DNA from 4 places in the Micrococcus sp. TA1 genome. Region 1 is predicted to be linked to each of the others. Evidence: predicted binding sites of a transcription regulator. Region 1 holds the regulator's gene; each other region holds the start of a gene.
The links. The regulator LexA, encoded in region 1, represses DNA repair genes until DNA is damaged. The targets are predictions, from matches to a motif close to TCGAACANNTGTTCGA.
Positions count from the first base shown of each region.

Region 2: GGQ69_RS09590 (HNH endonuclease signature motif containing protein) is a predicted target of LexA. The motif match lies at 3,450-3,465, and genes of this name have one in related genera.
Region 3: GGQ69_RS07935 (Rv2578c family radical SAM protein) is a predicted target of LexA. The motif match lies at 5,529-5,544, and genes of this name have one in related genera.
Region 4: GGQ69_RS05445 (HNH endonuclease signature motif containing protein) is a predicted target of LexA. The motif match lies at 1,899-1,914, and genes of this name have one in related genera.

Region 1 covers NZ_JACHNW010000001.1:698,298-705,732, reverse strand. Annotated here, with positions in the region: gene GGQ69_RS02940 (MarR family winged helix-turn-helix transcriptional regulator) at 1-71, shown strand, start outside; gene GGQ69_RS02935 (SseB family protein) at 61-993, opposite strand; gene priA (bifunctional 1-(5-phosphoribosyl)-5-((5-phosphoribosylamino)methylideneamino)imidazole-4-carboxamide isomerase/phosphoribosylanthranilate isomerase PriA) at 990-1,775, opposite strand; gene GGQ69_RS02925 (hypothetical protein) at 1,812-1,970, opposite strand; gene hisH (imidazole glycerol phosphate synthase subunit HisH) at 1,970-2,623, opposite strand; gene hisB (imidazoleglycerol-phosphate dehydratase HisB) at 2,623-3,240, opposite strand; gene GGQ69_RS02910 (histidinol-phosphate transaminase) at 3,296-4,435, opposite strand; gene GGQ69_RS02905 (LysM peptidoglycan-binding domain-containing protein) at 4,574-4,933, opposite strand; gene lexA (transcriptional repressor LexA) at 5,168-5,905, shown strand; gene GGQ69_RS02895 (hypothetical protein) at 5,932-6,846, shown strand; gene GGQ69_RS02890 (ATP-dependent DNA helicase) at 6,850-7,435, opposite strand, start outside.
Region 2 covers NZ_JACHNW010000001.1:2,201,128-2,208,562, reverse strand. Annotated here, with positions in the region: gene GGQ69_RS09600 (CPBP family intramembrane glutamic endopeptidase) at 1-632, opposite strand, end outside; gene truA (tRNA pseudouridine(38-40) synthase TruA) at 691-1,659, shown strand; gene GGQ69_RS09590 (HNH endonuclease signature motif containing protein) at 1,695-3,404, opposite strand; gene rplM (50S ribosomal protein L13) at 4,080-4,523, shown strand; gene rpsI (30S ribosomal protein S9) at 4,559-5,056, shown strand; gene GGQ69_RS09575 (siderophore-interacting protein) at 5,553-6,572, opposite strand; gene GGQ69_RS09570 (amino acid ABC transporter ATP-binding protein) at 6,679-7,435, opposite strand, start outside.
Region 3 covers NZ_JACHNW010000001.1:1,819,450-1,826,884, forward strand. Annotated here, with positions in the region: gene GGQ69_RS07910 (hypothetical protein) at 1-268, opposite strand, end outside; gene GGQ69_RS07915 (4'-phosphopantetheinyl transferase superfamily protein) at 398-1,066, opposite strand; gene pheT (phenylalanine--tRNA ligase subunit beta) at 1,109-3,718, opposite strand; gene pheS (phenylalanine--tRNA ligase subunit alpha) at 3,725-4,738, opposite strand; gene GGQ69_RS07930 (hypothetical protein) at 4,944-5,444, shown strand; gene GGQ69_RS07935 (Rv2578c family radical SAM protein) at 5,553-6,650, shown strand; gene GGQ69_RS07940 ((deoxy)nucleoside triphosphate pyrophosphohydrolase) at 6,667-7,071, opposite strand; gene GGQ69_RS07945 (MFS transporter) at 7,192-7,435, shown strand, end outside.
Region 4 covers NZ_JACHNW010000001.1:1,252,476-1,259,910, reverse strand. Annotated here, with positions in the region: gene GGQ69_RS05445 (HNH endonuclease signature motif containing protein) at 1-1,787, opposite strand, end outside; gene GGQ69_RS05440 (dihydrofolate reductase family protein) at 2,139-2,801, shown strand; gene GGQ69_RS05435 (DNA polymerase III subunit alpha) at 2,813-6,604, opposite strand; gene GGQ69_RS05430 (DUF6504 family protein) at 6,604-6,933, opposite strand; gene GGQ69_RS05425 (maleylpyruvate isomerase family mycothiol-dependent enzyme) at 7,291-7,435, opposite strand, start outside.

The sequences.
Region 1 (7,435 bases):
TCTTCTCCCGGCTGGGCTGCGCCCTGGAGGACGGCGAACGGGTACCGGAGGGTCCCGGGACTACCGGCTGACCGTGATCTCCACGGAGTCGGCCCGCTCGGCCAGGGCCGGCACCTCACCGAGCACCTGTTGCAGGGTGGCGGCCATCAGCCGCAGCGCGGCCTCGTCGCCGGAGGTCGCCAGCGCGGGGTCCGGGTAGGCCACCAGCCGCAGTTCCGGTCCGGAGCCCCCACCGGGCAGCACGGCGCCGGAGGCGGTCCGGGAGGCCACGCCGGCCCCCGGCGTCAGCGCGATCCTCGCGAGCCCGGGCACCAGGTCCACCACGGACGCCAGTTCCTCGGCCAGCTCGGTGTCCTGGTAGGACGGGATCCAGGCCTGCTGCCGGGCCAGTGCCCAGACAGCCGGGCGGCGCACCACGAACGTGCGCTCGGCTGCCGGGTCCACGACGACCAGTTCGGCACCCTCGTCCACGGCGGACAGGCAGGCCCGCGGCATCCAGGTCGCCACCGGCCGCGCCTCGGGGTGCCAGGCGGTCAGCGCCGGGACGTGGGTGAACACGGGCAGGGCGGCCCGGCCGTCGGGGGCCCTGAGCGTCACCAGCGCGACGTCCGCCTCCTTGTCCCCGTGCGGTCCGTCCCCGTGCGGCCCGTCACCACCGTGGTCGTCGTGCTCGGCCACGGTCGGCAGCACGGCGGCGAAGACCCGCATGCGGGACAGGGCGTCCACGACCTCGGCCTCGCCGGCCTCACCGGCCGCCAACCGGTCCAGGACCGGGCCCCAGGCCGGGTCCGCGGTGCCGTCGTCGGTGTCGAAGGCGTGCAACGGGTTGGCCGAGCCGTCGATCCCGGCCCCGCCCAGGTCCCGGCCCTCCCAGGCGACGCCCGCGGAGTCCGCCGGGCGGCCGGACTCGTCCCGGTGCTGGCGCTCCAGGTTGCGCCGGATGGCCGCCTCGATGTGCCCGGGCAGGTGGCGCTCCCGGTCCTGGCCGGTCACTGGATGGGGGCCTGCTTCACGGCGTCCTCCACGCTCACGCCGCGGGACACGAGCAGGGCCTGCTCCAGGCTGAACCGGCCGGCGTACAGGGCCTTGCCCATGATGGCGCCCTCCACGCCCCGGCCGACCATGGCGTACAGCGCGGCCACGTCCTCCAGCGAGGAGATGCCACCGGAGGCCACCACGGGCTTCGGCGTCTTGGTGCACACCTCGGCCAGCAGCTCGGTGTTCGGGCCCCTCAGCGTCCCGTCCTTGGTGACGTCCGTGACCACGTAGCGGGCGCAACCGGCCTGCTCGAGGCGGTCGAGCACCTCCCAGAGGTCACCGCCCTCCTTGGTCCAGCCGCGCGCGGCCAGGGTGGTGCCGCGCACGTCCAGGCCGACCGCGACCTGGTCGCCGAAGCGCTCGATGACCCGCGCGGTCCACTCCGGGTCCTCCAGGGCCGCCGTGCCGAGGTTCACGCGCGTGGCACCCATCGCCAGGGCGTTCTCCAGCGAGGCGTCGTCCCGGATGCCACCCGAGAGCTCGACCTTCACGCCGAGCTCGTCCACCACGCGGGACATCACGTCCCGGTTGTCCCCGCGGCCGAAGGCGGCATCCAGGTCCACCAGGTGGATCCACTCGGCGCCGGCCTTCTGCCAGGCCAGGGCGGCCTCGAGCGGGTCGCCGTAGGAGGTGGCGGAGCCGGCCTCGCCCTGGACGAGGCGCACGGCCTGGCCGTCCTGGACGTCGACGGCGGGCAGCAGTTCCAGCGCCGGTGCGCTCTGCGGGGTCTGGCTCATGAGGGGGTTCCTCTCGGTTCGATCGGACGAGGTGGTCTAGGACGAGGCGGTGACGAAACCGGCGATGATCGCCAGCACGGCGCACACGAGGAAGCCGACCTGCAGCCATACGGGCGCCTTCTGCTGGCGCAGCGACCAGGCGCCACCGATCAGCAGCCCGCCCAGGGCGATGAGCAGGGTGGACCAGAAGGGCATCAGAGGGTTCCGAGCCAGTTGGCCAGCAGCTGCATCCCGGCGTCACCGGACTTCTCGGGGTGGAACTGGGTGGCGGCGAGCGGGCCGTTCTCCACGGCGGCGATGAAGTCCCCTCCGTGGTTCGCCCAGGTCACCTTGGGCGGGGCGATCTTCTCGTGGGCCTGGTCGAACTCCCACTTCAGGACGCCGTAGGAGTGCACGAAGTAGAAGCGCTCGTCCTCGATGCCCCGGAAGAGCGCGGAGCCCTCGGCCGGGCGCACGGTGTTCCAGCCCATGTGGGGCACGATCGGCGCCGGCAGGGCCTCGACCACGCCGGGCCACTCGCCCATGCCCTCGGTGCGCACGCCGTGCTCCACGCCGGCGTCGAAGAGGATCTGGTGACCCACGCAGATGCCGAGCACGGGCCGGCCCCCGGCCACCCGCCGGCCGATCCACCGGGTCGCGCCGAGGTCCTTGAGGGCGGCCATGACGGACTGGAAGGCGCCCACTCCGGGGACCACGAGCCCGTCGGCGTTCATCACCTCGTCCGCGTCCGCGGTCAGTCGTGCATCCGCCCCGGCGCGCTGGAGGGCGCGCACGGCGGAGTGGGTGTTGCCGGACCCGTAGTCCAGGACGGCGACGGTGGGACGGGCGGCGCCGGTGACACCGGCCATCAGAGCGCACCCTTGGTGGAGGGCACCCCGGTGACCCGGGGGTCGTCCTCGACCGCGGCCCGCAGGGCGCGGGCGAAGGCCTTGAACTGGGCCTCGACGATGTGGTGCGGGTCCCGGCCGCGGACCAGGTCCATGTGCAGGCAGATGGAGGCGTGGTAGGTGATCGACTCGAACACGTGCCGGGTCATGGACCCGGTGAAGTGTCCGCCGATCAGGTGGTACTGCTGGCCCTCGGGCTCGCCCTCGTGCACCAGGTACGGTCGGCCGGAGACGTCGACGACGGCGCGCGCCAGGGCCTCGTCCAGCGGCACCGAGGCCTCGCCGAAGCGGCGGATGCCCCTCTTGTCCCCCAGCGCCGTCCTGAGCACCTCGCCGAGGGTGATGGCCACGTCCTCGACGGTGTGGTGGACGTCGATGTGGGTGTCCCCGGTAGCGCGGACCGTCAGGTCGATCTGCGAGTGCCTGGACAGTGCCGTGAGCATGTGGTCGTAGAACGGCACCGAGGTGGAGATCTCGGAGGTGCCGGTTCCGTCCAGGTCCATCTCGACGTAGACGTCGGACTCGCTGGTGGTGCGCTGCATCCGCGCCTTCCGGCCGGAGATCAGCTCTGCGCCCATGCTCTGTCAGCTCCTTGCTGTTGGGGGGATCCGGTGGTCCAGTCTACCGGGCCGGTCACTGGCCGGACGTCGTGGCGGGTGCCTCGGCCAGGACCTCCCGCAGGGCGGTGAGGAACGCCGTGGTCTCCGCCTCGGTCCCGGCGGTGACACGCAGGTGGTGCGGGATCCCGACGTCGCGCACCAGGACCCCGTGCTCGAGCAGGCCCTGCCACACCGCGTGGGAATCGGCCAGTCCGCCGAAGAACACGAAGTTGGAGTCCGAGACGGCCGGGGCCAGACCGAGATCGCGCAGCCCCTCCACGATCCGGTCGCGCTGGGCCTTGATGTCCTCGACGTTCTCGAGCAGGACGTCGTAGTGCTGCAGGGCGGCGTTGGCCGTGGCCTGGGAGACCGCGGAGAGGTGGTAGGGCAGGCGCACCAGGCGCAGGGCGTCGGTGACCTCCGGTGCGGCGGCGAGATAGCCCAGGCGGGCGCCGGCCAGCGCGAAGGCCTTCGACATGGTCCGGGAGACCACCAGGCGCGGCCGGCCCGGCAACAGGGTGAGCGCGGAGCGCGTGCCGGCGAGGGCGAACTCGGCATAGGCCTCGTCCACGACCACCATGCCCCCGTAGGCCTCGGTGGCGTCATAGACGGCCTGCACCACGTCCAGCCCCAGGGCGGTGCCGGTCGGGTTGTTCGGGGAGCACAACAGGACCACGTCCGGCCGGTGCTCGGCGACCTGGGCCGCCGCGGAGGCGGCCGTCAGGGAGAAGTCCTCCCCGCGGACACCGGCCACGTACCGGGTGTCCGTGCCGGCGGCCAGCAGCGGGTACATCGAGTAGGTGGGCGGGAAGCTCATCACGGTGCGCCCGGGCCCACCGAAGGCCTGCAGCAGTTGCTGCAGGATCTCGTTGGAACCGTTCGCGGCCCACAGGTTCGCCGCGGACAACCCGTGCCCCAGGTACTCCGCCAGGCGCTTGCGCAGTTCGGTGAACTCACGGTCCGGGTAGCGGTTGAGCGTCACGGCGGCAGCGGCCACCGACTCCGCGATGGCGGCGACCACCTCGTCCGGGACCGGATGGGTGTTCTCATTCGTGTTCAGCGCCACCGCCACGTCCAGCTGGGGCGCACCGTAGGGGCTCAGGCCCCGCAGGTTCTCACGCAACGGCAGGGCGGCCAGGGCCTCCGGATTCGAGATCGCATCCTCATCACTCACCCGAGACAGCCTAGGCGCTCAGTCAGTCCCCCGAGCCCCGGTGACGTCCGTGCATGGCACGCCACGGTCCCCCCTCTGACGCGGCTCGAACCGGGCGACGGGCCGGCCGAGGCCGCGGACGTTCCGGTGGTGCCCGCGTCAGCCCCGGGGGACGAAGAGGACCTGCCCCGGCTGCAGCTCGGAACCGGTCAGGTCATTGAGCTCGCCGATCCGCAGGATGGTCTGATTGCGCGGAGCGTCCGGGGCCACCTGGCCGGCCACGGACCACAGGGTGTCACCGTAGTCCACGGTGACGGACTCGACCGGGGCGACCACGGGGCGCTCCGGCGATGCTGCGGCCGGGGCCACGGCATGGGCGCCCAGGAACACGGCGGCCGCGGCCGCCAGCGCGGCCACGACGAGGATCGGGAGTCCGACGAAGAGGAAACGGCCACGACGGTTCAGGTGGAATCCGGCCGAGCCGGCGGTGCGGGTCACGACCGATGCTGCAGTGCTCATGCTCTTCAACCTCTCCGCCCGGGGCGACCGGGCTGTTCGAACGTGTGTTCTATCCGTTCGCCCTCTTGTCTAGCACGTCTGTTCGAAACACGCCAAACATTATTCGAACATATCTTTGAATCCGCCCTGCCCCTCCGGTAGCCTCTGAGGCACGTGATGGCCCGTCAACTCCCCGCGGGCCGACCATGAGACATCTCAACCGGCACCACGGACACGCTAAGAACGGATCTTCGAATGGCCTCCCGGACTCCCCGACCCGAACCGGACTCCCAGCCCGCCCCTGCCGCCCGGACGCTGACCGCGCGCCAGCGGGTCATCCTGGGGTCGATCCGCTCGGCCATCGCGCAGCACGGGTACCCGCCGTCGATGCGGGAGATCGGTGACGCCGCCGGACTGGCCTCGCTGTCCTCGGTGACCCATCAGCTGGGTCAACTGGAGAAGTGGGGGTACATCCGCAAGGATCCGGGACGGCCCCGCGCCATGGAGGTCCTGCTGGACGAGGACGGACAGCCCGTGTCGACGGCCGCGGCCGGCGCCCCGGACACCGCCGACCGCCCGGCTCCGGTCACGGCCCTGCACACCGGTGCGGTGGAGGGCACCTCCGTCCCGGTCCCGCTCGTCGGTCGCATCGCCGCCGGCGGGCCGATCCTGGCCGACCAGCAGGTCGAGGACGTCATGACGCTCCCCCGCCAGCTCACCGGCGAGGGAGAGCTGTTCATGCTCAAGGTCTCCGGTGACTCGATGGTCGATGCCGCGATCTGCGACGGGGACTGGGTGGTGGTCCGCCAGCAGAACTCGGCCCAGAACGGTGACATCGTGGCGGCCCTGCTGGATGATGAGGCCACCGTCAAGACGTTCCGGCAGCGCGACGGGCACACGTGGCTGCTGCCGCAGAATTCGGCCTATGAGCCGATCCTCGGAGACGAGGCGACGGTCATGGGCAAGGTGGTCACGGTCCTGCGGGCCCTCTGACCGGGACACTGATGCGGAGCGCGGCGATGAACCACCGTCCCTTCCCGAGAGGCGTCCGGGTGGCGGACGCCGAGCGCTTCGTCTACACCCGGGGACGGCTCCTGGAGCGTCGTCGCCTGGACCTGCTGTTGCACGGGGGCGGTCCCGAGGGCGTCCTGGCGGCGCTGGGCGCGTATCGCAACCCCGACGGCGGATTCGGTCACGGCCTGGAGCCCGATGTCCGCTCCCCGGTGAGCGAGCCCCTCGCCACCCTCACCGCCCTCGACCTGCTGGCCGGGTGGGACCTGGCCGACCATCCCTGGTTCCGCAGCGCGCTCGAGTGGGCTGCCTCGGCGTCCGGGCTCGACGGTTCGCTGCCCTTCGTCACCGAGCCCTCCCTGGCCTGGCCGCACGCGCCCTGGGTACAGCTGTGGCCCGGAGGATCACACCTCACCTTCGGCTTCGCGGCCGCCGCCCTCCGGACCGGCTTCGTCGGCGGGTGGGCCGAGGCGGCCACGGAGTGGTGCCGCTCCCAGCTGCGGGAGGGTGGGCTGTCGGCCTACGCCGTCAAGTACGCCCTGCGCTTCCTGGCCGCGGACCGGGGTCCCCGCACCGAGGGTCCTGCCGAGACCGCGGCGATCGAGACATGGCGCTCCCGCCTGGACCGCGACGGTGCGCTGCCGGTGGAAGGCGGGGCCGAGGGCGAACGACTGCACCCCTGGGACCTGGCCGCCGACCCGTGGTCGGCCCCGGTGATCGAGCCGGGGGCCGCGACCCCCGCGCGCCTGCTCTTCACCGACAGGCAGCTCCGGGCAGACGTCGACCGGGTCGTCATGGGCCAGCAGTCCGATGGGGGCTGGCACGTCGACTGGGCCGCGTGGTGCCCGGGCCAGGGCCTGGACTGGCGGGGCATCCGAACGGTCGAGGTGCTGGAGCTGCTCTCGGCCGTCGACCGCTCGTGATCCCTAGGCCGGGTCGCGCAGGCGTTCCAGCACGCCCCGCACCACAGCCGGGTCGGTGGTCGGCCAGAAGTCCGGCAGGGTGGACCGCAAGAACCCTCCGTAGCGTTCGGTGGCCAGCCGGGGGTCCAGCACCGCCACGACGCCACGGTCCGTGGTGGTCCTGATCAGCCGGCCGGCGCCCTGGGCCAGCCTCACGGCGGCGTGGGCGGCCGAGACGGCCATGAACCCGTTGCCGCCGTGACGGCTGACCTCCCGGGTGCGTGCGGTCCCCAGCGGGTCGTCCGGACGGGGGAACGGGATGCGGTCGATCACCACCAGACGGCAGGCCGATCCGGGCACGTCCACGCCCTGCCACAGGCTCATGGTCCCGAACAGGCAGGTGTCCGGTTCGGAGGCGAACTGGCGGACGAGGGCCGAGAGGGTGGCGTCGCCCTGGCAGAGGATCTGGGGCGCCGCCCCCAGCCTGCTGCGCATCTCCGCGGCGGCGTCCTCGGCCGCGCGCCTCGAGGAGAACAGGCACAGTGCCCCTCCCCCGGAGGCGCGCAGCAGGGACTCGAGCTCGTCGTAGGCGTCCGGGGAGGAGGTCCGG
Region 2 (7,435 bases), 1.5 Mb from region 1:
GCGGCCCTCCAGCGGCCGCTCCGGCCTGGACTCTCGTCCTCCAGGTGCGCCTGGAGGAAGCCGCGGAACAGCACCTCCTCGAGGAGGTTGCCGCACAGGGCGAACACCGCGAGCACGATCAGTAACCCCGCGGGGACGGCGCCGCCGCGGTCCTCGACGGGGATCACCGGCATTCCGCCCGACAACGCCGGGAACCACGCGCCGATCGTGCCGTACAGCCACAGGAACGGCAGCACGATGAGGGCCATGCCCAGCACGCCGGCCAGGACCGAGGTCCACCAGCGGTGTCCGGTCCACAGGACGGTCCAGCGCTGTTCCCGGCACGCCAGCACGGCGCCGGCCGCCAACACGAGCGAGGCGACCGCCAGCACGAGCAGCGCGATCGGATCGTCGGTGAACCGCAACCAGAGCCGCGGTATCTCGAACGGGGCGGCCTCCGCGGCGGAACCGGCGTCCGTCGTGCCGAACTCCCAGAGCCCGTGGGAGGTCATCGCGTCCCGGGCGAAGATGAATCCCAGGATCAGCACCAGGACCCGTACACCGTGGGCCTGACGGGGGAGGAGCATCACGACGACAGACACCAGGATGATGCCCGGCGTGACGGTCAGCAGGTAGGACATCCACGGTTCCATGCCTGTCATTCTGCCGTCCCGGCCGCACCGCTCCGGTCTCCGTCCTAGGATGAACCCCATGCCCTCGACGCCCGAAACCGTACCGAGCGACTCGGCGCTTTCTGGAGGTGCACCCTCGGATCCCGCACTCGTCCGCGTCAGGCTGGACCTCGCCTACGACGGCACGGACTACAACGGCTGGGCCACCCAGCCGGGGCTGCCCACCGTCCAGGGGGCACTGGAAGACGGCCTGGGGATGATCATCCGCCGTCCCGTGCGAACGGTCGTCGCCGGTCGCACGGACGCGGGCGTGCATGCTCGGGGACAGGTCGTCCACTTCGACCTGACCGAGGCCGAGTGGCTGGGGGTCACGCGCGGCCGCGAGGGTCTGGATCCGGCGTCGACGCTGGTGCGGCGGCTGTCCGGCGCCCTCAGCCGCGAACACGGGGCCCTGACCATCCACCGCGCCGCACGGGCGCCCGAGGGTTTCGACGCGCGATTCTCCGCCCTGTGGCGGTCCTACAGCTACGCGATCAGCGACGCGCCGGAAACCCGTGACCCCCTGAACCGCCGCTACACGTTCTGGCACAAGACCGCCCTGGACGTCGAGGCGATGCATGCGGAGGCGGTCTCCGTCCTGGGTCTGCACGACTTCCTGACGTTCTGCAGGCCGCGCGACGGGGCCACGACCATCCGGGAACTGCAGGATTTCGGATTCACGCGGGATGCCCAGAGCGGCGTCATCGTCGCCCGGCTGCAGGCCGATGCGTTCTGCCACAACATGGTGCGGGCGCTGGTGGCCGCCGTCATCCAGGTGGGGGAGGGCCGTCACGGACAGGGCTGGGTCGCCGAGCGGTTGGAGGTCATGGTCCGCGACTCGCAGACCAAGCTTGCGCCGCCGCACGCCCTGGTACTGGAACACGTCCGGTATCCGGACGACGGCGCCGACCCGGGTGCCCATGCCGCCCGTGCCGAGGGAACGCGCGCCAAGCGCCGCAGCCACGAAACGGTCGCGCGAGGACGGCCGAACGTCGGCAACGGGTCCTGAAACAACCGCACGGCAGACCGCGCTCGCGGGACCCACTACTGCCGCCAGTATCGGTTGCGCTGGGGTCGCTGCCGTGGATCCAGATAGGGAGCCGGTATGAACCACGGCCGCCCGGATCTCATGTCGATCTCCCAGGCGCCGGCGTGCACCGCGTGATGATGATGGTTGCACAGCAGTACCCCGTTGTCCGCAGACGTGGGTCCACCCCGTTCCCAGTGCTCCACGTGGTGGACATCGCACCACGGTGCAGGAATGCTGCATCCCGGTGCAGCGCAACCGCCGTCCCTGGCAGCGATGGCCTGACGGAGCCGTGCGGGGAAGAGCCGCTGGGCCCGTCCGACGTCAAGCACCTGCCCGTCACCACCCAGGACCACCGGCAGGATGTCCGCGTCGCAGGCCAGGGTGCGGATGTTCTGTGGGTGGACCGTCCCGGTGAAGGCAGCATGCGACTGGAACCGGGCCAGGTCCTCCACGGTGATGGTTCCCGTGTCCACGAGATCCCGCAGCAGCGTCCGGTAATCGATGGTCACGGCCACCTGGGGACGCATCCCGCCCGCCCAGGGGAGGGTCTTGCTGTCGGCCACGGCGAGGCCTCCGGACAGGCAGGCAATCAGGCCGTCGAGCCGCTTCTGGTTGTCCGTGCGCGGATCGGTCGGTGGTTCGGTATCGCCGTCGTCGGCCTCCGCTCCGCGCGCGGCCTGCCCGGGTTCGGGGCTGTTCTGCCGGGCCCGGGGATTGGTCGCAGCAGAGGCGATGGTCATGAGGATCTCGTGCTGGGCGTCGTTCGCGGACAGCAACCACTGATGGAAACCGTTGCTCTTGCCCTTGTGCACCAGCCCCTGGAGCCGTGGGGAATCGAGGTCGACCGGTTCCTTCCCGTCAGGATCCACTGCAGCCTCGAAGTGCTTCAACCAGTGATGGCACACCTTCTGCAGGTTTCGCGGGTCCATGGTCTGCCCCTGCTCGACCATGAGGTTTTCGCCCTGGCGGATCATGTGGTCCGCGGCCTGGGGATCGATGCCTGCGCGGTCGGCGATCGTGCGAGCCTCGGCCAGGGTGTTGTTGACGTGGTCGATGGCGGATCGGTCCAGCAGGCCCTCGAGCACGGCGCCGGCGAGCTGGGGAAGCCGAGGAGGCAGAGTCTCGCCCGTCATGGCCCGTGACTCGCAGAGGACGGCGGCATGGCGAAGCCTGCGCCTGCTCTCGGAGATGTCCACGCGAAGCACGCCCCGCAGGTAGTCGGCCGTGTCCCGGAATGCCGTCTTGCCCTCCGGCATCCCGAGCAGCCGAGACCTCTCGGCCGGCAGGTCGAAGACCTCCGCCGTGTGGCCCGCCAGGGACATCTGCGCCGCCGTGACGGAGCGGGCCACAGTCTCGAGCGCGTGGTGGAGGGCCGGCAGCGTGAGAGTGGCATCCTCGATGTCAACCCCCGGGAGAGGTCTCCCATCCATCACATCAGCACGGGACGCGCGCGAGGATTGGGCGCAGGGAGTCGACGGTGGCAGGCGGTCCACTGCGGTTTCAGTGCCTGACGAACCATTGGGGTGACGCATGGTTCCACAGTCGCGCTCACGCCCCTCCCGGTGGAGCACGGGAGCGAGTTCGTCCAGTGACCGTGCAGATGAGAGCCTGCGCGTCAGCGACGTGGATGCCGCAGAGGCGAGCCGAATGAGCTCCTCGAGAGGCAGCAGGTCGAGGTCGTCGGCGAGAGGTGCCGCGGGAGTCTCATGTTCCTGCGCCGTCATCCTGGCCTCCTCCCGGCCTGCCCCGGAGGCTGTTGACCCCGGTTGTAGAACTGATGTTCGAATACATCCATCCCATCACGAGCCTCGTGGAGAGGAAAGCGATTGAGAGAATCTGTGGACGACACGCGGTAAGTGGTCACCTGTGGAGTTCGGAGTGGGGTCGGGCGTCACTCCCGGCTCCCGGTGCTGATGCCCGGCCTGCCAGTGCCCGGACCCGGTGCGAATATCGGGACCCGGCCTCCAGGTCGAACGCCGGCTGCCGCCCCGCCGGTGCGAACGCCGGCTGCCGCCCCGCCCGGCCTCATCCCGGGCGCCCGGCCCGGCCCCGTCCCGCCCCGGGTGCCCAACCTCGGTATCCCGGCCGCCCGACGTCGACCCCGGACCTGCGCCCACCGGCAACCGGGCGCCGTCCGAACCCACGCTTTGCCCGCCGTGCGTCGGTCCGGTAGTATGAATCTTCGTTGTGCGTGTCCTTTCCCGGATTCGCTGTGCCCTCGGGTGGCCTGGTTGCATGGTCACTAACGCCCGGAGCGCCGCCGGGAAGCTTTCGGACCCGGCCTCACATCAGTCCTCACCTGATGTACCGGTTGCGCACCGAAGAACTCAGTGCCCGCCCGCGGACTCACGCCCTGCGGCCAGGTCACTGTACCGACACCGAACACGAAGGCAAACACCGTGCGTACGTACACTCCCAAGCCCGGCGACGCCGACCGCCAGTGGCACGTCATCGACGCCACTGACGTCGTGCTGGGTCGTCTTGCCAGCCAGACCGCAACTCTGCTGCGCGGAAAGCACAAGCCGACCTTCGCCCCCCACATGGATATGGGCGATTTCGTCATCATCATCAACGCCGAGAAGGTGGCCCTGACCGGCGCCAAGCTCGAGAAGAAGCGGGCCTACCGCCACTCCGGTTTCCCGGGTGGTCTCTCGTCCGTGTCCTACGCGGAACTGCTGGAGAAGAACCCGGTCCGCGCCGTGGAGAAGGCCGTCCGCGGCATGCTCCCGAAGAACTCCCTGGCCGCTGAGCAGATCCACAAGCTCAAGGTGTACCGCGGTGCCGAGCACCCGCACGCCGCCCAGCAGCCGAAGACGTTCGAGATCACCCAGGTCGCCCAGTAACGGGTCAGCCCCACCACAATCTTTCAAGGAGAACCATGACTCTGAATGAGAATGAGTCGACCGAGGAAGTGGAGCTGACCAGCTACACCTCCGAGTCCACCCCCGCCGCCGAGGCCGTTGCGGTCTCCGAGCGCCCGGCCCTGACCGTCGCCGGTGGCGCCGTGGGTCGTCGCAAGCAGGCCATCGCCCGCGTCCGCGTGATCCCCGGCTCCGGCCAGTGGACCATCAACGGCCGCAGCCTCGAGACCTACTTCCCGAACAAGCTGCACCAGCAGGAAGTCAACGACCCCTTCAAGCTCCTCGAGCTCGAGGGTGCCTATGACGTCATCGCCCGCATCTCCGGCGGTGGCCCCTCCGGTCAGTCCGGCGCCCTGCGTCTGGGCGTGGCCCGTGCCCTCAACGAGATCGACCGGGAGAACAACCGCCCGGCCCTCAAGAAGGCCGGTTTCCTGACCCGCGACGCCCGCGTCATCGAGCGCAAGAAGGCCGGCCTCAAGAAGGCCCGCAAGGCCTCGCAGTTCTCGAAGCGCTGATCCTTCGCTGCCTCAAGGCAGTTCCCGACGGCGGCAGCTCGCCTGCCGCTCTCGGCCCACGGAACCCCGTGGCCCGGTCCTCACGGACCAGGCTGCGGGGTTCCGCGGTTTAAGCCGGCTCTCAGCCTGCAGGAATGGGCAGCGGTATCCACCTGGAGCGCGGCCGCCTGCAACCGTGACTGTCACGGACCGGACTGCTTCGGGGCGAGGGCGCACCGGATGGGCCCCAAGGACGCGGTCGGCGGGGACGCGATGGCCGGGAACGTTCCAAGGCAGTGCCCCCGGGCGACGTGGTCGGCGGGGGGCCTGGAGCCGGGGATCCCGGCCTGCCGTCGTCGAGGATGTCCTGCGGCGGCGCCCCGGCCTGCCGGCGGGAACGCACTGCCGGCACGGGTTCCCGAGCGTCAGGCCGGGGCTGCCGCGCCATGAGGGCTGCAGTGCCATGAGGGCTGCAGTGCCCTGAGGGCTGCAGCATGCCCGGGGACCGGGCGCGGGATCAGCTGCCCTCGGCGCGGCCCTGCTTCCAGTAACCCATGAAGGACACGCACTTGCGGTCGATCCCGAGGTCCTTCACGAGGTGCCGCCGGATCGACGTGATCGCCCCGGCCTCACCGGCCAGCCACGCGTACCAGCGCCCGTGCGGCCCCTCGGTGGGCACGTCCCAGAGCGGGGCCTCGCTGTCGGCCTCGGCCTCGATGGCGACGCCTGTCTCGGTCCCGGCACCGATCCCCGCCGCGGCACCTGCCCCGCCGCCGTCGGGACGTCTGGTCGCGATCACAACACCCGTCCCCGCGACCGCGGCGCCGTGGTCCCGGCCCCAGGCGCGCAGGGCCTCGGTCAGCGCCTCGCCCTGGGGGCGGTCGTCGCGGGGCAGCCACTGCAGTTGCACGGAGGCACGGGTGTGGACCGGCAGGGTGTCCTGGGCCGTGGGCACCTCGACGTACACGTGGCCGGAGTAGCGCTCGTCGAGGGTCTCGAGGATGGCGCAGATGGCGGGGGCGGCGGTCTCGTCGCCGGCCAGCAGCAGGGTGGTGGCCTCGCCCGGGTCCCACTCGATGCCCCCGCTGCGGCCTCGTCCGCCGGTCTCGGAGCGCTCGTCCGGACCGATGACCACGAGCTCGTCGCCCACCGCCGCGGTGGACGCCCACGCCGAGGCGGGCCCGTCGGTGCCGTGCAGCACGAAGTCCACGTCGATCTCCCGCTCGGCGGGGCGCACGGCGCGGACGGTGTAGGTCCGCATGGGGTTGCGCTCCTCCTCGGACAGGGACCGCCACCGCTGGTACCACTCCATCATCGGGGGAGCGGGGTCCTCGAACAGTCCGACGTCCGGCAGCGAGCCGTCGGCGCGCGGGATCATCAGCTTGATCCGCTGGTCCAGGCCCCCCGTGCCGAAGAACTGCAGGTCCTCGTCGGCCAGCGTGAAGCGCACGAAGTGCTCGCTGAGCGGGTCGATCCGGGTCACGCGCGTCCGGTAGGCGCGCGTGGCGGGGTAGGTCCGGGTGGCCGTCACGGTCATGGCAGGGGGACTCCGTCGGGTCGGGGACGCCTCGGGATCCTCGAATGAGGTAAGGCTTACCTATTAACCTACGGAGCCGTGCCGTATTGCGCAACGCCCTGCCCGGTCAGAGGACCTTGGAGAGGAACTCCTGCAGTCGCGGCTGCTGCGGGTTGTCGAAGATCTGCTCCGGCGGGCCGACCTCCACGATCTTCCCGTGGTCCATGAACAGCACCCGGTCGGCCACCTCGCGGGCGAAGCCCATCTCGTGGGTGACCAGCACCATGGTCATGCCCTCCACGGCCAGGTCGCGGATGACCTGCAGCACCTCGCCCACCATCTCGGGGTCGAGGGCGGAGGTCGCCTCGTCGAAGAGCATGATCTGCGGGCTCATGGCCAGCGCCCGGGCGATGGCCACGCGCTGCTTCTGGCCACCGGACAACGACGCCGGCCGCGCGTCGGCCTTGTCCTTCAGTCCCACACGGTCCAGCAGCCGCTCGGCGGTCTGCCGTGCCTCGGCCTTGGAGACATTCTTGACCTCGGTGGGGGCCAGCATGATGTTCTCCGCCACGGTCATGTGGGGGAACAGGTTGAACTGCTGGAACACCATGCCGATGTGGCGGCGGACCTTGTTGATGTCCACCTTCGGGTCCGTGAGGTCGAAGTCACCGACCCGCACGGTGCCACCCGTGGGCTCCTCGAGCCGGTTCAGGCAGCGCAGGAAGGTGGACTTGCCGGAGCCGGAGGGGCCGATGACGCACAGCACCTCGCCCTCGTGGATCTGCCCGGTGATGCCCTTGAGCACCTCGTGGTCGCCGAAGGACTTGGTGAGGTCCTGGACGTCCACCACGACCTTGCGGCTCGGGGCGGTCCCGCCGGTGCTC
Region 3 (7,435 bases), 1.1 Mb from region 1:
TCTCGAGCTTGTCCTCGTTGCGGGACAGCTGGCGGTGCAGGGAGGTGACGTCGGAGCGGCCGGCCAGCCGGGCGTTGCGGATCACCAGGTCCAGGGCGTCATTGCCGAGCCGGTGCAGGGCCACCAGGTTACCGGCGGTCTGGGAGAGCATGTGCCCGAAGGCCTTGGAGTTGACGACCTCCTCGAGCCCCGGCGAGGCCGCGGCGAGGACGTCGTCCAGGTACTGCCGGTACGGCCGGTCGGCGTTGTTGCCGGATGCTTCCGCCATAAGGTGTTCCTCCCGCCGGCCCGGGCAGATCAGAGTGCCGCCGGCCGCATGTCAGTGTCCGTGGTCGTGGTCTGAGCACATCGTACACACAGGCCCCAGTGGGTCATGACGAGGGAGTTAACAAACCTGCTAACTACTTGGTGGTAGCACCACCACGGCACCGACCAGCCCCTCGGGCGCGGATCCCCCGGGCCAGTACGGGTCCGCCGAGACCACCGCCCCCGGCGCCCCCGGAACCGCCCACGTCAGCCCGGGGTCCTCGACGTCGGGATCATCGGGTCCCTCATCGGCGGGGACCAGCGGCACCCCCGCCGGATCACCCCGGAAGCCGGTCCCCCGGGCCTTGACCAGGGCCTCCTTCGCCGACCAGAGCCGTGCCCGCGCCAGGGGCCGGTCGGCGGGAGGCAAACCGGCGATGGCCGAGGCCTCGGCCACCGAGAAGCCGACGGCACCGAGCTCGTCCGCCGTCGCGAACGCCGAGGACCCCAGCTCCTCGATGTCCACGCCGATCCGCCATCCGTCCGCGACCAGGGCGGCGTCCAGCCAGGCCGTGGCGAGCCAGCCGCGGGACCGGCTGAAACTCACGGCCGGCAGCGCACGGGCCGGGTCCACGGCGTCCGGGCCGTGCCGGCGGAGCGCCAGCCTGCTGTACCGCAGGACCGGGGCTCCGTGCTCGGCGGACCCGCAGGCCGGGCAGCGGTGCTCCACCTCGAAGGTGCCCGGCCGGTGCCCCAGGGACACCGCCAGGTAGTCCAGGGCCTCGCGCCGCTGGTCACCGGCGCGAGGGCCGGTGACCACCACGTGCCACCCCGGCCCGGTCACGACGTCGACCCGCCCGGTTCAGCGCTGGACGGCGCCGTGGCGCTCGGCGGCCAGGGCTGTGGCCGCGGCGCGGGCCCCGGAGGCCTCGTCTGCGGTCAGGGTCCGGTCCGGGGCGCGGAACCGCAGCGAGAACGCCAGGGACTTCTGCCCCTCCGGCACGCCCGGTCCGGCATACACGTCGAACAGGGAGATGTCCTCCAGCAGCTCCCCGGCGCCCTCGCGCAGGGTGGCCAGCACCTCCGCGGCCACGGTGTCGGCCGGCACCACGAGTGCCACGTCCTGGCTGGTCGGGGGGAAGGTGGAGAGCGTCTGGGCCACCACCACGCCTGCGGCGGCCGCGATCAGCGCATCCAGGTCCAGCTCCAGGGCCACGGTCCGGGCCGGCAGGTCCGCGGACTCGAGCCACGTGGGCAGCAACTCGCCGGCCACCCCGACGACGGTGCCGTCACCGCCGGCCAGGGACAGCCGGGCGGTGCGTCCGGGGTGGAACGCCTGGTGATGGCCCTGGGTCACGGTCAGCTCCACGCCCAGGAGCGCCCCCACGTCCAGCGCGGTCCCGATCGCGTCCTGCCAGTCCCAGGCCCGCGGGGCGTGACCGGGCCCCGCGACCGAGTCGTGGCCGGTGAACACGGCCGCCACGTGGCGCGGCTGGTCGGGGATGCCCGCCTCGAGGCCGGCCAGCACCTCGTCGGCGGGCCGCGCCCCCAGCGGGGGGATCGAGGCGCTGCCCAGGTGCTCACCGGGCAGGAACACCGAACCGGACTCGTACAGGGCCAGGTCGCGGAAGCCGCGGGAGTGGTTGCGCCGGGCGATCTCCAGCAGGCCGGGCAGCAGTGAGGTGCGCAGGTAGCCGAACTCCGCGGAGATCGGGTTGGCCAGGTGCACCATGCGCTGGGCCTCGCCCTCCTCGGCGGTGGCGGACCCGAAGAACCGGTTCTGGGCCGCGGAGACGAAGGGGTAGGCCAGCACCTCGGTCAGACCGGCATCGGCCAGGCCCTGCAGCACGCGGCGGCGGTCCGCCTGGGGCCGGGTCAGCCCGCGCCCGGGAGGCGCCACCGGCACGGTGGAGGGGATCTCGTCGTAACCGACCAGCCGGCCGATCTCCTCGACCAGGTCCTCCCGGATCTCCAGGTCGGAGCGCCACGGCGGCGAGGTGACGGTGAAGACCGTCCCGGCGGCGCCGCCGTCGGGACCCGGCCGTGCCGCGGTGGTCTTCTCCACCGTGGCCCCCAGGTCCGTCAGGGTCCGCTCGATCTGCTCCTCGGTGTACTCCACACCCATCACGGCCGCGGGGAAGGATGCCGGCAGCTCGACGACGGTCGGCTCGGGCCGGGTGCCGACGTCCGTGATGCCCGGGCCGGGGGTCCCCCCGGCGAGCTCGACGAGCAGCTGGACGGCGCGCTCGGCGGCCTCGTCCGCGACCTCCCAGTCCACGCCGCGCTCGTTGCGCTTGGAGGCCTCGGAGGGCAACCGGTGCCGGCGGCGGGTCCGGCCCATGGACACCGGGTCGAAGTGCGCGGACTCGATCAGCACGGTGGTGGTGGCCTCGGAGACCTCGGTCTCCCCGCCGCCCATGACGCCGGCCAGGCCGATGGGCCCACGGTCGTCGGTGATCAGCAGGTCCTCCGCGGAGAGCGCGCGGTCCTTGCCGTCCAGCGTGGTCAGCCGCTCGCCCTCCTGGGCCCGGCGGACCACGATGTCACCCTGCAGGGTGTCGGCGTCGTAGAAGTGCAGCGGCTGGCCCAGCTCCCACATGACGTAGTTGGAGATGTCCACGGCCAGGGAGATCGACCGCATGCCGGCCAGGCGCAGGCGAGCGCTCATCCACGGCGGGGTCGGCCGGGTCGGGTCGATGCCCGTCACGGTGCGGGCCACGAAGCGGTCGCAGCCGGGCACCCCGTAGATGGGCGCCCGGTCCTCGAGGCGGACGGGGTAGCCGTCACCGTCGGCCTCCGGGGCGGTGACCAGGGAGGCCGGGTCCGTGAACGAGGTACCGGTGGCCAGGCTGTACTCCCGGGCCACGCCGCGGATGGAGAAGGCGTAACCGCGGTCCGCCGTGACGTTGATCTCCGCGGCCTCGTCGCGCAGGTGCAGCAGGTCGAACACGTCGGTGCCGGCCTCGGGGTCGTTGCCGTGCTCCGGGGAGAAGCCGAGGGATGAGAGCACGATGATGCCGTCGTGATCCTCGCCGAGGCCGAGCTCGCGGGCGGAGGCGATCATGCCGGCGGACACGTGCCCGTAGGTCTTGCGCGGGGAGATCCGGAAGTCCCCGGGCAGCACGGCCCCGGGCAGGGTGACGATGACCTTGTCCCCCACCTCGAAGTTGTCCGCGCCGCACACGATGCCCTGGACGCCGGAGGGGTCGATGCCCTCGCCGGACAGCGGCTGCGGCCGGCCCTCGGGGGCCACCCGGACCTGGCACCAGTTGATGGTCTTGCCGTTGGACTGCGGCTCGGGCACCTTCTCGAGCACCTCACCCACCACGATCGGTCCGGACATCCCGTCCAGCGGACGGTGGACGTCCTCCTCCTCGAGGCCGACCCTCACCAGGTCGGCCATGACGTCCTCGGCGGTGGCGTCCGCCGGGACCTGCGCGTACTCACGGAGCCATGACAGCGGGATGCGCATGGGTGATCAGATCTCCATTCCGAAGTGCTGGGAGAAGCGGACGTCGCCCTCGATCATGTCGTGCATGTCCGGGACCTCATTGCGGAACATCAGGGTGCGCTCGACGCCCATGCCGAAGGCGAAGCCCGAGTAGACCTCGGGGTCCAGGCCGGCGGCGCGCAGCAGGTTGGGGTGGACCATGCCGCAACCGCCCCATTCGATCCACTGCGGCCCGCCCTTGGCCCCGGGGTGCCAGATGTCCATCTCGGCACTGGGCTCGGTGAACGGGAAGAAGTTCGGGCGCAGCCGGATCCTCGCCTCCGGGCCGAACATCTGCCGGGCGAAGTACTCGAGGGTGCCCCGCAGGTCGGCCATCGTCAGACCCTTGTCCACGGCCAGTCCCTCGAACTGGTGGAACACCGGCGTGTGGGTGGCGTCGAGCTCATCGGTGCGGAAGGTCCGGCCGGGGCACAGCACGTACACCGGTGCACCGCGCCCGAGCATGGCGCGCATCTGCACCGGCGAGGTGTGGGTGCGCAGCACCAGGTGGGCCTCGGGCGGGTCCACGAAGAAGGTGTCCTGCATCTCGCGGGCCGGGTGGTCCGGCTTGAAGTTCAGGGCGTCGAAGTTGTACCACTCCGATTCCAGTTCCGGGCCCTCGGCGATCTCCCAGCCCATGCCGATGAAGATGTCCGAGACCCGCTCCTGCAGCACCGACAGCGGGTGGCGGGCGCCCACGCGACGACGGCGGACCGCCGTGGTGACGTCCACCGTCTCCTCGACGAGCAACCGGGCCGCGCGCTCCTCCTCCAGCACCTCGGTGCGGGCGGCGAGCGCGGACTCCATCGCCTTGCGGGCGCCGCCCATGAGCTTGCCGGCCGTGGACTTCTGGTCCTTGGGCAGCTTGCCGATGGAGCGGTTGGCCAGGGTGAGCGGCGCCTTCTCCCCCGTGTGGGCCAGGCGGGCGGCCTTGAGCTGGTTGAGGTCGGCGGCGGCGGAGAAGGCCTGGAGCGCGGCCTCCACGGCGGCGCCCACGGCCATCTCGTCGGCCGGGGAGATCTCGGGTGCGACCTGCTCGGTGGTACCGTCCGGCTGCTCGACCGGGGTCTCGGCCAGGTCCTGGGGGGTTTCCGTCATGGCGGGCAACGACCTTCATGCTGCGGTGGGTTCGGACACGGGGTGGGCCAACCGGGAAGAAGGCCCCGGCCAGTCTAGTGGACCGCCCCGGGCACCTAGGCTGGACGGCATGGCCGGTCACACTTCCCGACGCCGGCCGGTCCGGTCCGATGACCGGGCCGGCCGGCCGCCCGGGCGTGGGCCGGACCGCCTCCCGGCGCGGTTGGCGCTGCGGCGGTGGTGGAACGCGATCAACCTGACGACGCCCCTGGGACTGGTCCTGGCCCTGGGCTCCGGGTGCTCCGTGCGGCGGGGACCCCTGGGGCTGGTCCTGGCCACCGGGTACCGGTGGCCGTTCCCGGACGGCGGGGCGTTCACGGTCGGCAACGTCGTCCTGTTCCGGGCCCGGACGGTCATCACCCCGCAACTGCTGGCCCATGAGTCCCGGCACGCCACCCAGTACGCCTGGTGCGCGGGACTGCCGTTCCTGGTGCTGTACGCGGCGGCGGTCGGCTGGTCGCTGCTGCGCACCGGGGACACCGCCTCCCGCAACGTCTTCGAGCGCCGCGCGGGACTGGAGGCCGGCGGGTACCGCGAGCGCCCGGTGCGCTGGCCGCGCCGGCGCGCCTGACCTCACTCTCACCAGCACGGACGGCACCACGCGCCGGCCCCCGGGTTCCCACGCTCGTTCCTGACACCTTCCTTGCACCATGATTCGAACATGTGTTCTAATCGGTCCATGCGATGGGAAGCGCAGGCACTGCAGGCCGGGGACGGAACCGGTCAGGACGGCGGCGGCACTCCGGCCGCGCCAGCCGCCCTGCTGCCGCTCTCCGGCCTGCAGCGTTCCATCACCACCCCGGACTTCGCCGGGATCACCTTCCACGAGGTCGTGTCCAAGTCGGCCCTGAACCGGGTCCCGGACTCCTCGCCCATGCCGTTCCGGTGGACGGTCAACCCGTACCGGGGATGCACCCACGCCTGCCGCTACTGCTATGCGCGCAGCACCCACGAGTACCTCGACCTCGACCCGGGGGCCGACTTCGACCGGCAGATCGTGGTGAAGGTGAACACCCCCGAGCTGCTGCGCCGGGAACTGGGCCGCCCCGGATGGACACGAGAGCTGGTGGCGCTGGGCACCAACACCGACCCGTACCAGCGGGCCGAGGGCCGGTACCGGCTGATGCCCGGCATCATCACCGCCCTGGCGGACACCGGCACGCCGTTCTCCATCCTGACCAAGGGCACGCTGCTGGGCCGTGACCTGGACCTGCTCTCCGCGGCCTCGCGTCAGGTGCCCGTGCAGGTGTCGGTGTCCCTGGCCATGCTCGATCCCGGCCTCGCACAGCAGGTCGAACCGGGGACGCCGAGCCCGGCGGCGCGCCTGCGGCTGATCGAGAGGCTGGCCTCGGCGGGGGCGGACGTCACGGTCATGGCCATGCCGTTGCTGCCCTGGCTGACGGACGGCGACCGGCAGGTGGAGGAGCTCATGGCGGCGTTGGCCGCTGCCGGCGCACGGTCGGTGCTGGCCGGTGCCCTGCACCTGCGGCCCGGGGCCCGTCAGTGGTACCTGGACTGGATCGCCCGTGACCATCCGGAACTGCTCGAGGGCTACCGCACCCTCTACGCCCGGGGTTCCTATGCGGCACCCTCCTACCGGAAGGCCCTGGGCCGCCGCACCACCGCGGCCGCCCGCCGCCACGGCCTGGACCGCAGCGGCGCCCACCGGATCACCGCGGCGGACGGGGAGGGGCAGGCCAGGGCCACCGCGCGCGGGGTTACCGGGCGGCCTTCCCAGCACTCTCCGCAGCACTCTCCGCAGCCGGCACTGTTCTGAGCCGGCACCCTCACGGTCAGTCCCGCAGCATCTCCACCAGCGCGTCGACGATCGGCCGGTCGGCCGGGATCCACTCCAGTTCCTGGAGCCGGTCCCGGTCCAGTGCGCGCCACTCGAGCAGGTCGTGGTCCTGCAGCGGACGCGCCTCGCCCCGCTCGATGACCGCCGTGAACACCCGCATCCTGGCCCCGTTGCCCAGCAGCCAGCCCTCGGGGTGAGCTGCCGTCACCTCGCGGTCCAGGCGGACGTCCACGCCCAATTCCTCCCGGACCTCCCTCCGCAGGGCGGACCGGGGGTCCTCTCCGGGCTCGACCTTGCCGCCCGGGAACTCCCAGAGGCCGGCCAGGCCCTCGGGCGAGCTGCGCCGTCCCACCAGCAACCGGGTCGGACGGTCCAGCCGGTCCAGCACCGCGGCCCCCATGACGGGTCGGGGGCCTCGAGGTCGTGCTCCCGCCTCGGCAGCCGGGGTGGACGTGGACGTGAGTTCAGTCATGGTCCCGATCCTAGGCCGGTCGCGCGGAGGCCTGGCCCGTAGGCTGGAATGGTGCTCCCCACTGCCGCCGACCCCTCCGCCCCACCTGCCCGGCCCGCCCGGCCCCGCCGTATCCTGCCGGGAATCCTGGCGCTGGCCCTGGGCGGGTTCGCGATCGGCACCACCGAGTTCGCGATCATGGGGCTGCTGCCCCAGGCGGTGGCCGATCTCGAGGTCGACCTTCCCGCCGGCGGCATCCTGATCTCGGCCTACGCCCTGGGCGTCGTCGTCGGCGCACCCCTGCTGGCGGCGG
Region 4 (7,435 bases), 550 kb from region 1:
CGAATGGTGGTGGGGCTGATCTCGCCGACGTAGGCCGCCGAACTGAACCGGCTCCCACGCTCTCCCGATCCATCGTCCCTGAACGAGGCATTGGCGCTTTCCGGACTCATGCCACTCCGGGGCTCCGCTTCCAGACTGGAGTCGCAGCAGGGCTCCGGGCAGGCCTCTGGAGCGGACCCGCTCGATGATCGTCGAGCCGGGAGCTCCGACGGCGGCCGGAAGGTGTGGTCCAACAACGTCTGGTAGTCGATCGTCACGAGTACTTGTGGCCGGGCTCCCCCACCACCGTCGGGAGCGTCGGTTCCGGCGGTGAGGGCGAGGGCACCCGTCAGTGCGCTGATCATTCCGTCCAGTTCTTGTTGGCTCCGGGTCCGTTCGTCCAGGTCATCGGGGTCACTGACCGGAGTGTTCCAACCCGCGGGCTCGCCGGCCGCCGCGGCGGCGTACCGTGCGGCGCGCTCTGTCTCTGCCTGGGCCTCGAGCTCCCTTGCCGCCCGTAGCTGCTGCGCCCACAGGATGCCGGGGTCCGAGAACACGTCGGCCCCGTCCATGCCATCAGGATCACGGACGCCGCCGGTTACACGGTCACCATCGAGCGTTGCCTCCAGGTCGGCCTCGATGTCGACGTCGACGACCGTATCGACACCGCTGTTCGCACTGGAACTTTTGCCTGCACGAGAGGTGTTCGTGGGTCCCGTGGTGCAGGCCTGCCGAGCCGGACTCGCGGACTCCGCCGTTGGAATGGAGTCGCCGGCGGGAGTGGAAGCGGCGGTTGGTATGGAGTCAGTCGGGGTGGAAGCGGCACCGGCGGGGTTGGACGGCGCGGAACTCTGCGCTCGGGTGTTCGAGGCGGCTGAGACGAGGGTCTTGAGGACTTCGTGCTGGCCATCGGTGGCCACTAAGGACCAGCGATGCAAACCCGTCCGCCGGCCCCGGTAGAACAGCCCCTGCTCAGCCCGCCGCCGGCTCTCGGTGGGCTCGGCCCCGTCCGGGTTCACGAGCGCGTCGAAACGGATCCGCCAGTGCGCGCAGACCGTGCCCAGTGCGTCCGGGTCGAGGACTCGGGCAGAGCTCACCAGAGACCGTTCCCCCTCGACGAGCAGCTGGTCCACGTCCGCAGGGGCCACCTTCGCGTCCGTCGACTCCGCCCGGGCGCCAGCCAGGGTGGATGCGATCACGTCCACGGCGGCCGGGTCCAGGTCTGCTTCCGAGGCGGCTCGCGACAGGATCGGCAACCGGGGAGGCATTGCCTGAGTGCGATCGAGGGTCGGGGTGGACAGGACGTACCGGGATCGCTCGATCCGGGACCTGGCGTGCCGACGGGAGATGCGCAGGTGCTCCCTCAGGTAGTCCACGGCATCGCGATAGGCGGACTTGCCTTCGGGAATGCCGAGGATCTCCTTCCGGCTCGCGTGCTCGTCGAACAGCCTGTCCGTGTGACCGGCCAGCGCGGTCCGCGCCGAATCGACGACCCGGCCCAGCTCTTCCACGGACGTGTGGAGTTCGGGGAACGTTCCCCGGGGCGGCGGGACCTCGACCGGAGTCTGCGCCATGGCGTCCTCGAAGCTGATGTCCTCCACGACATCCGCATGCAGTCCCCACTCATCGGCCGGATGCAGTCGGTCGTTGGAGGGGAAGTGCGGTAAGCGCTCCACGAGCATCGGGTCGCCGATTCTGCCGGCCAGCTCGCCCACCAAGGCCCGGGCTGCATCGAGGAGATCGGGAAGACTCCAGTCCGACAATTCGTCCGGGATCCGCCCGCCCATGGTCTCCTCCTTCCCGTTCATCGTTACCGCTGATCCTTCACGGCCGTTGCTCCCCTTCACGGTCGCTGCTCCGAGGCCAGCCGATGATCCTTGTCCGGGCGGCAGCCTGGCTCCGGCCCGTATGGCGTCCTCTAGTACATACATTCGACTATGCATCGCGGACGCGGTAAGAGCCTGTCGGTCATGTGTGGATGAGCGGGGCTGACGCGTCGGGTGTGGAGTACGGACGGCCTGCTCCTGAGGCACCGCACCCGGCGCCTAGCCGCACGGTAGCGCCTTCCCTACGCTGGGTGGCCACTGGCGCAACCGCCCGGTAGACCGCGGTACCGAGCCCCACCTCCCCTTCCCACCCCGATTCCGGAGGACACCGTCATGTCCAGCACACGCCATCCACGGCCGCCCCGCGTCCGCGTGCAGAACTTCGCGGTCTCCCGCGAGGGCATCGCGGCCGGGTTCAACCAGACCCTGGAGCGCCCTTTCGGTGACCTTGACCCGGCTCCGCTCATGAGCTGGGCCGGGGCCACCGACAGCTGGCCCAACCGCACGGATCCGGGCGGCAGCCGCGGCCTGGACGACCACATCGTGCGCGACTTCACGCACAACATCGGCGCGGAGATCATGGGGCGCAACAAGTTCGGCCCGATCCGGGGCCCCTGGCCGGACGAGGAGTGGCGGGGCTGGTGGGGTGATGATCCGCCGTTCCGCACCCCGGTCTTCGTCCTGACCCACCATCCCCGGTCGTCGTTCTCGCTCAGCGACACGACGTTCCACTTCCTCGATGCGAGCCCTGAAGAGGCAGTGAAGGTCGCCCTGCAGGCGGCCGGGGGCCAGGACGTCCGGATCGGGGGTGGCGTCACCACCGTCCTGCAGTTCCTGGAGGCGGGCCTCATCGACGACCTGCACGTCGCCGTCGCGCCCGTCGAGTTCGGCGACGGACTGCGCCTGTGGTCCAGCCCCGTGGAGCTGGAGGACCGGTTCCACCACGAGAGCGTCCCGAGCCCCAGCGGCGTGGAACACCACTTCTTCTGGCGCTGACGGAGGACGGTTCACTCCTCCGGCGTCGGCAGCAGCTCCCAGGTCTCCGGGTGCGGGACCGGCACGGGCCGGTGGATGTCCAGCTCGCGCACCCCGGCGCCCTGGATGCCCCTCCCCCGGCGGTCACCGCCGGTCGCCGAGCTCTCCGGCGGGAGCCCGACGGCGCCGCGCACCCTGACCGGCCAGTCGCCGGTGTCGTGGTGGGGGATGTCCCGGGGCGCACCGGCGTCCGGAGCGGACCCGGCACCGGCCGCGACGAGCCGGCGCCGGGCCCCGGGACCCCAGGGGACCGGTTCCCGGGCGCCACCGGACCGGGCGGCGGACCGGTCCCGGCGCAGCCAGGCCCGCCATTGCTCGCGCGTGCTGTCCAGGTAGTCCGGGTCCGGCAGCGCCTCGGGCCGGTGCAGGTCCCAGGCGCGGATGGCCTGCAGGCTGATCGCCTTGGGCCCGGTCCGCCGGGTGGTGCCCTCGATCAGCAGCAACCGGGCCGAGAACAGCATCTCCCCGGTCTCGTGCTGGGCCTCCGTGAAGAACGAGGCGTCCACGCAGCCGGTCCCGTCGTCCACGGAGATGAAGACCACGCGCTTGCCGCTGCGCATCGGCGGGGTCTGGGTGGCCACGCGCACCCCGGCCACCAGCACGCGGGACTGCGAGCGCAGGCTCAGCAGGTCCTCCGCCGCCGTGACCCCGAGGGCGTCCAGGTAGGGCCGGTGCGAGTCCATCAGGTGCGCGGTGGTGTCCATGGCGGTCAGGTCGAGTTCGGTGCGCACCATCTGGTCGCGGCTCGGGGCGGGGAACATCGGCACGATCGCCTCCGTCTCGGTGTCCGGCAGGTCCAGGGACAATTGCCCGTCCACCTGGCGGGGTCCCGCCGTCCGCTTCCGCCCGGTGGGGGCCTCGCCGAGCATGCCCGCCGATCCCCCGGCGTGCTGCAGCTCCAGGTGGTGTACCAGGTCGGTGCGCGAGGCCCCGCCGGGGGGCAGCAGGCAGTCCAGCGCCCCCAGCTGGGCCAGTCGCTCGAGGTTGCGCCGGGTGGGCCGGGCGCGGTCGCGCACGTCGGCCAGCGAGGCGTACGGCTGTCCGGCCACGATCCGCCGGACCTCGCGCTCGCTCAGCCCGGACATTGAGGTGAGCGCCAGGCGGATGCCCCACCGGCTGCCGTCGGGATGCCGGGAATGCCCGGGACGTGCAGGACCACCGGGCAGTTCCGGGTGGGCCGGCACCCACTCCATCCGGAACCTCTCCGTGGAGGCGTTGATGTCCACCGGGAGCACGGGGATGCCCATGCGGCGGGCCTCGGCGATCATCAGCCGGCGCGGGTACATGCCCGGGTCGTGCTCGAAGATCCCGGCCAGGAACGCCTCGGGGTGGTGGGTCTTGAGCCAGGCCGAGTGGTAGGTGGGCACGGCGAAGGCCGCCCCGTGGGCCTTGCAGAACCCGAAGGAGCCGAAGGCGTGCAGGGTGCCCCAGACCTCGTCGATGACGTCCAGGGGATAGCCCTTCTCCAGCGCCGCGGCCCGGAAGTAGGCCTCCACGACCTCCTCCTGCGGTCCACCGATCTGTCGGCGGAACTCGTCGGCCTTCGCCAGTCCGCAGCCGGTCATGGTGTCCAGGGTCCGCAGCACCTGCTCGTGGAAGACGGTCACCCCGTGGGTCTCGGATAGCACCGGTTCCAGGTCCGGGTGCGGGTACCTCGCCGCCGCGAAGCCGTGGCGCTGCTCGAGGAACGGGCGCACCATGTCCGACTGCATGGGACCGGGGCGGAACAGGGAGATGTCGATGATCAGGTCGTTGAACTCGACCGGGGCCAGCTTCCCGATCAGCTCCCGCTGGCCCGGTGACTCGATCTGGAAGATCCCCAGGGTGTGGGTGGTGCGGATCATCCCGAACGTGGCCTCGTCGTCCAGCGGCACCCGTTCCAGGTCGACCCGCTCCCCCGTGGTCCGCTCGATCTCCTCCAGCGTGTAGGCGATCGTGGACTGCATGCGCACCCCGAGCACATCCAGCTTGAGCATGCCCATGGGGTCCATGTCGTGCTTGTCGAACTGGCTCATGGGCAGCTCGATGCCCGAGGGCTGCACCGGGGTCCGGTCCAGCAGTGTCCGGTCCCCCAGGATCACCCCGCACGGGTGCATGGCGATGTGCCGCGGCAACCGGTCCAACCGCTCGGTGAGGTCCACCAGCAGGTCCAGTTGCTGCTGTCCCGCGGCCCGCCCGGACTCGACCTGCTCGGCGAACCCGCGCAGCTCGGGCATCCGGCCCATCGCCTCGCGGAAGCTCGAGGCGGAGAACCGCCACAGTTGCTTGGCGATCGTGTCCACCTGTTCGGCGTCCATCCCGAGCGCCATGCCGGCGTCCCGGACCGCCCCGCGGGCCCGGTAGCCGTTCTGCATGCTCATCAGCGTGGTGCGCTCGTTCCCGAACCGGGTGAAGATCGCCGCGTAGACGTCGTGCCGGCGGGCGGACTCCACGTCCACGTCGATGTCCGGCAGGGTGGAGCGGTCATGGGACAGGAAGCGCTCGAAGATCAGCTCGTGCCGCATCGGGTCCACGTTCGAGATCCGCAACAGGTGGTTGACCAGCGAGGACGCCCCGGAGCCCCGGGCCGAGACCCGGACCCCCAGGTCCTCGATCATCCGGACCACCTCGGCCACGGTGAGGAAGTAACTGGCGAAGCCGAGCCGGGTGATGATCCCCAGTTCGTGTTCCAGCCGGTCCTCCAGGTCCCGGCCGGCCCGCGACGACGAGAACCGGCTGCCGCTGTACAGCTGCGGGAAGCGGGCGTGGGCCCCGGTCAGGGTGCGCTGGCGCAGGGCGGTGACCGGGTCGCCGTCGATCCCGATCACCGAGGCCTCCGGTACCGTGGGCCGCCCCCAGCCCAGGTCCGGTCCGGGGTCCATCCGGCAGGCGTCGGCCAGGGCATGGGTGGCCTCCAGCAACGCGCCGGCGCCCTCTGCCCCGGCGGCGCGGCAGACCTCGCGGGCCACCTGGTGCATGGATCCGGCCGGCTTCAGCCAGCCCTGCCCGTTGGGCTGGAGGTCGGCCAGGGCCTCCAGGGAGCTCAGTGCCCGGGCGGCATCGAGGACGTCGGCGGTGGCGGCACCGTCCGGGGTGGCGTACCGTACCGCGTTGGTCAGCACCGCCGGGACCCGGGCGTCCCGGGCCGCGCGGAGCATCTTCACGGCGTGCGCGGCCGAGAGCTTCTCCCCGGGCGGGGACAGGTGGCAGACCACCTCCACCCGCAGCGACCCGGCCGGCAGGGCGGCCTTCCAGCGGCGCAGCAGCGCCCGGCCGGCGGTGTACCTGCGCGCGGCCATCAGCTGCCCGACGTCGGATCCCGGTCCCAGCAGCACGAACAGTTCCGGTGGGGCGCCGTGGTGGGGGCCGGCGGCCCAGCCGGCCAGCTCGTCCATCGTCACGTACGGCGTGCCCCCGGCGGACCCGCCCGTGGTGTGGGCGTGGGCCGCCGAGACCAGCCGGACCAGGGCACGGTAGCCGCTGCCCCCGGTCCCCCCACGGGCCAGCACGACCACCCGGCCTGCGCTGTCCAGCACCCCCGTGCCGGTGTGGTCGGATCCCCGGTGCACCGCCAGGTCCACGCCGATGACCGGGTCCAGGCCGTGTTCCCGGCAGGCCCCGACGTGCTTGGCGGTGCCGTACAGGCCGTCCCGGTCGGTGCAGGCCAGGAGATCGGCGCCGTCCGCGGCGGCCGCCGCGGCCAGCTCACCGGGCCAGGACACCCCGTAATGGGCGCTGAAGGCGCTGGCTACGTGCAGATGGGGGAACCCGGGGGTACCGCCCATCAGGCGCTCTCCCTCAGGCGCACGGCGGCGCCGTCATGGATGCGGACCAGCCGCCACCGGCCCGAGTCCAGGTGGTGGGAGATGTCCAGGGTGAGCAGCGGTGAGTTGCGGGCCCGTTCCAGGCGCACCTGCACCCGCCAGACCTCGTGGTCCACCAGCCCCGCGCCGCGGCCTCGCTCGGCCCGGTGTTCCTCGGTCCACCAGCGCCGTCGTTCGTACCAGCGCACCGGTTCGGCGGCCAGTACGTAGTCGCGGCCGTTCCACCCCAGGTGCAGCGGCACCCCCGCGGTCGTGCAGGCGACCGTGACCGATTGCGTGAAGATTCCCATGGGACCTGATATCCGTCCTTCTCGTCGTGCCTTCTCAGTGCCGTCGGTGCCGGGGTCCACGGTGGCTCCGGTCCGGCCGTCTGGGAAGGAACGGCGAACCGGAACCGGGGATGACCCGGCCTGGCGGTGGGAGGTAGCGGTCCGAGGGGAAGGTCCGGCCGTACTCCCACCATGGTATTAGAACGCATGTTCGAACACCACACGTCAGGCTAGGGAGGACGCCGGACACGATAAGCGCGCAGGTCACGCGCGTGTGCGTCACCCCTCAGGCACGGGGCAGGCCCGGGGGCGGAACGAGAAGGCGGAGCCAGGCGGACACCGGGTCACCGCGGCGGCGGGGTCACCAGGACCGCAGGGTCACCAGGACGGCAGCGCCGGCAGCGGACCGTCGGCCTCGACGTTCTCACCGTCACCACGGGCCAGCCAGGCCAGCAGGCCCTCGCGGTCGGACTCGACCCTCAGGGCGCCGTCGCCCACGACCCACTCGTCGCGCTCCTCGGTC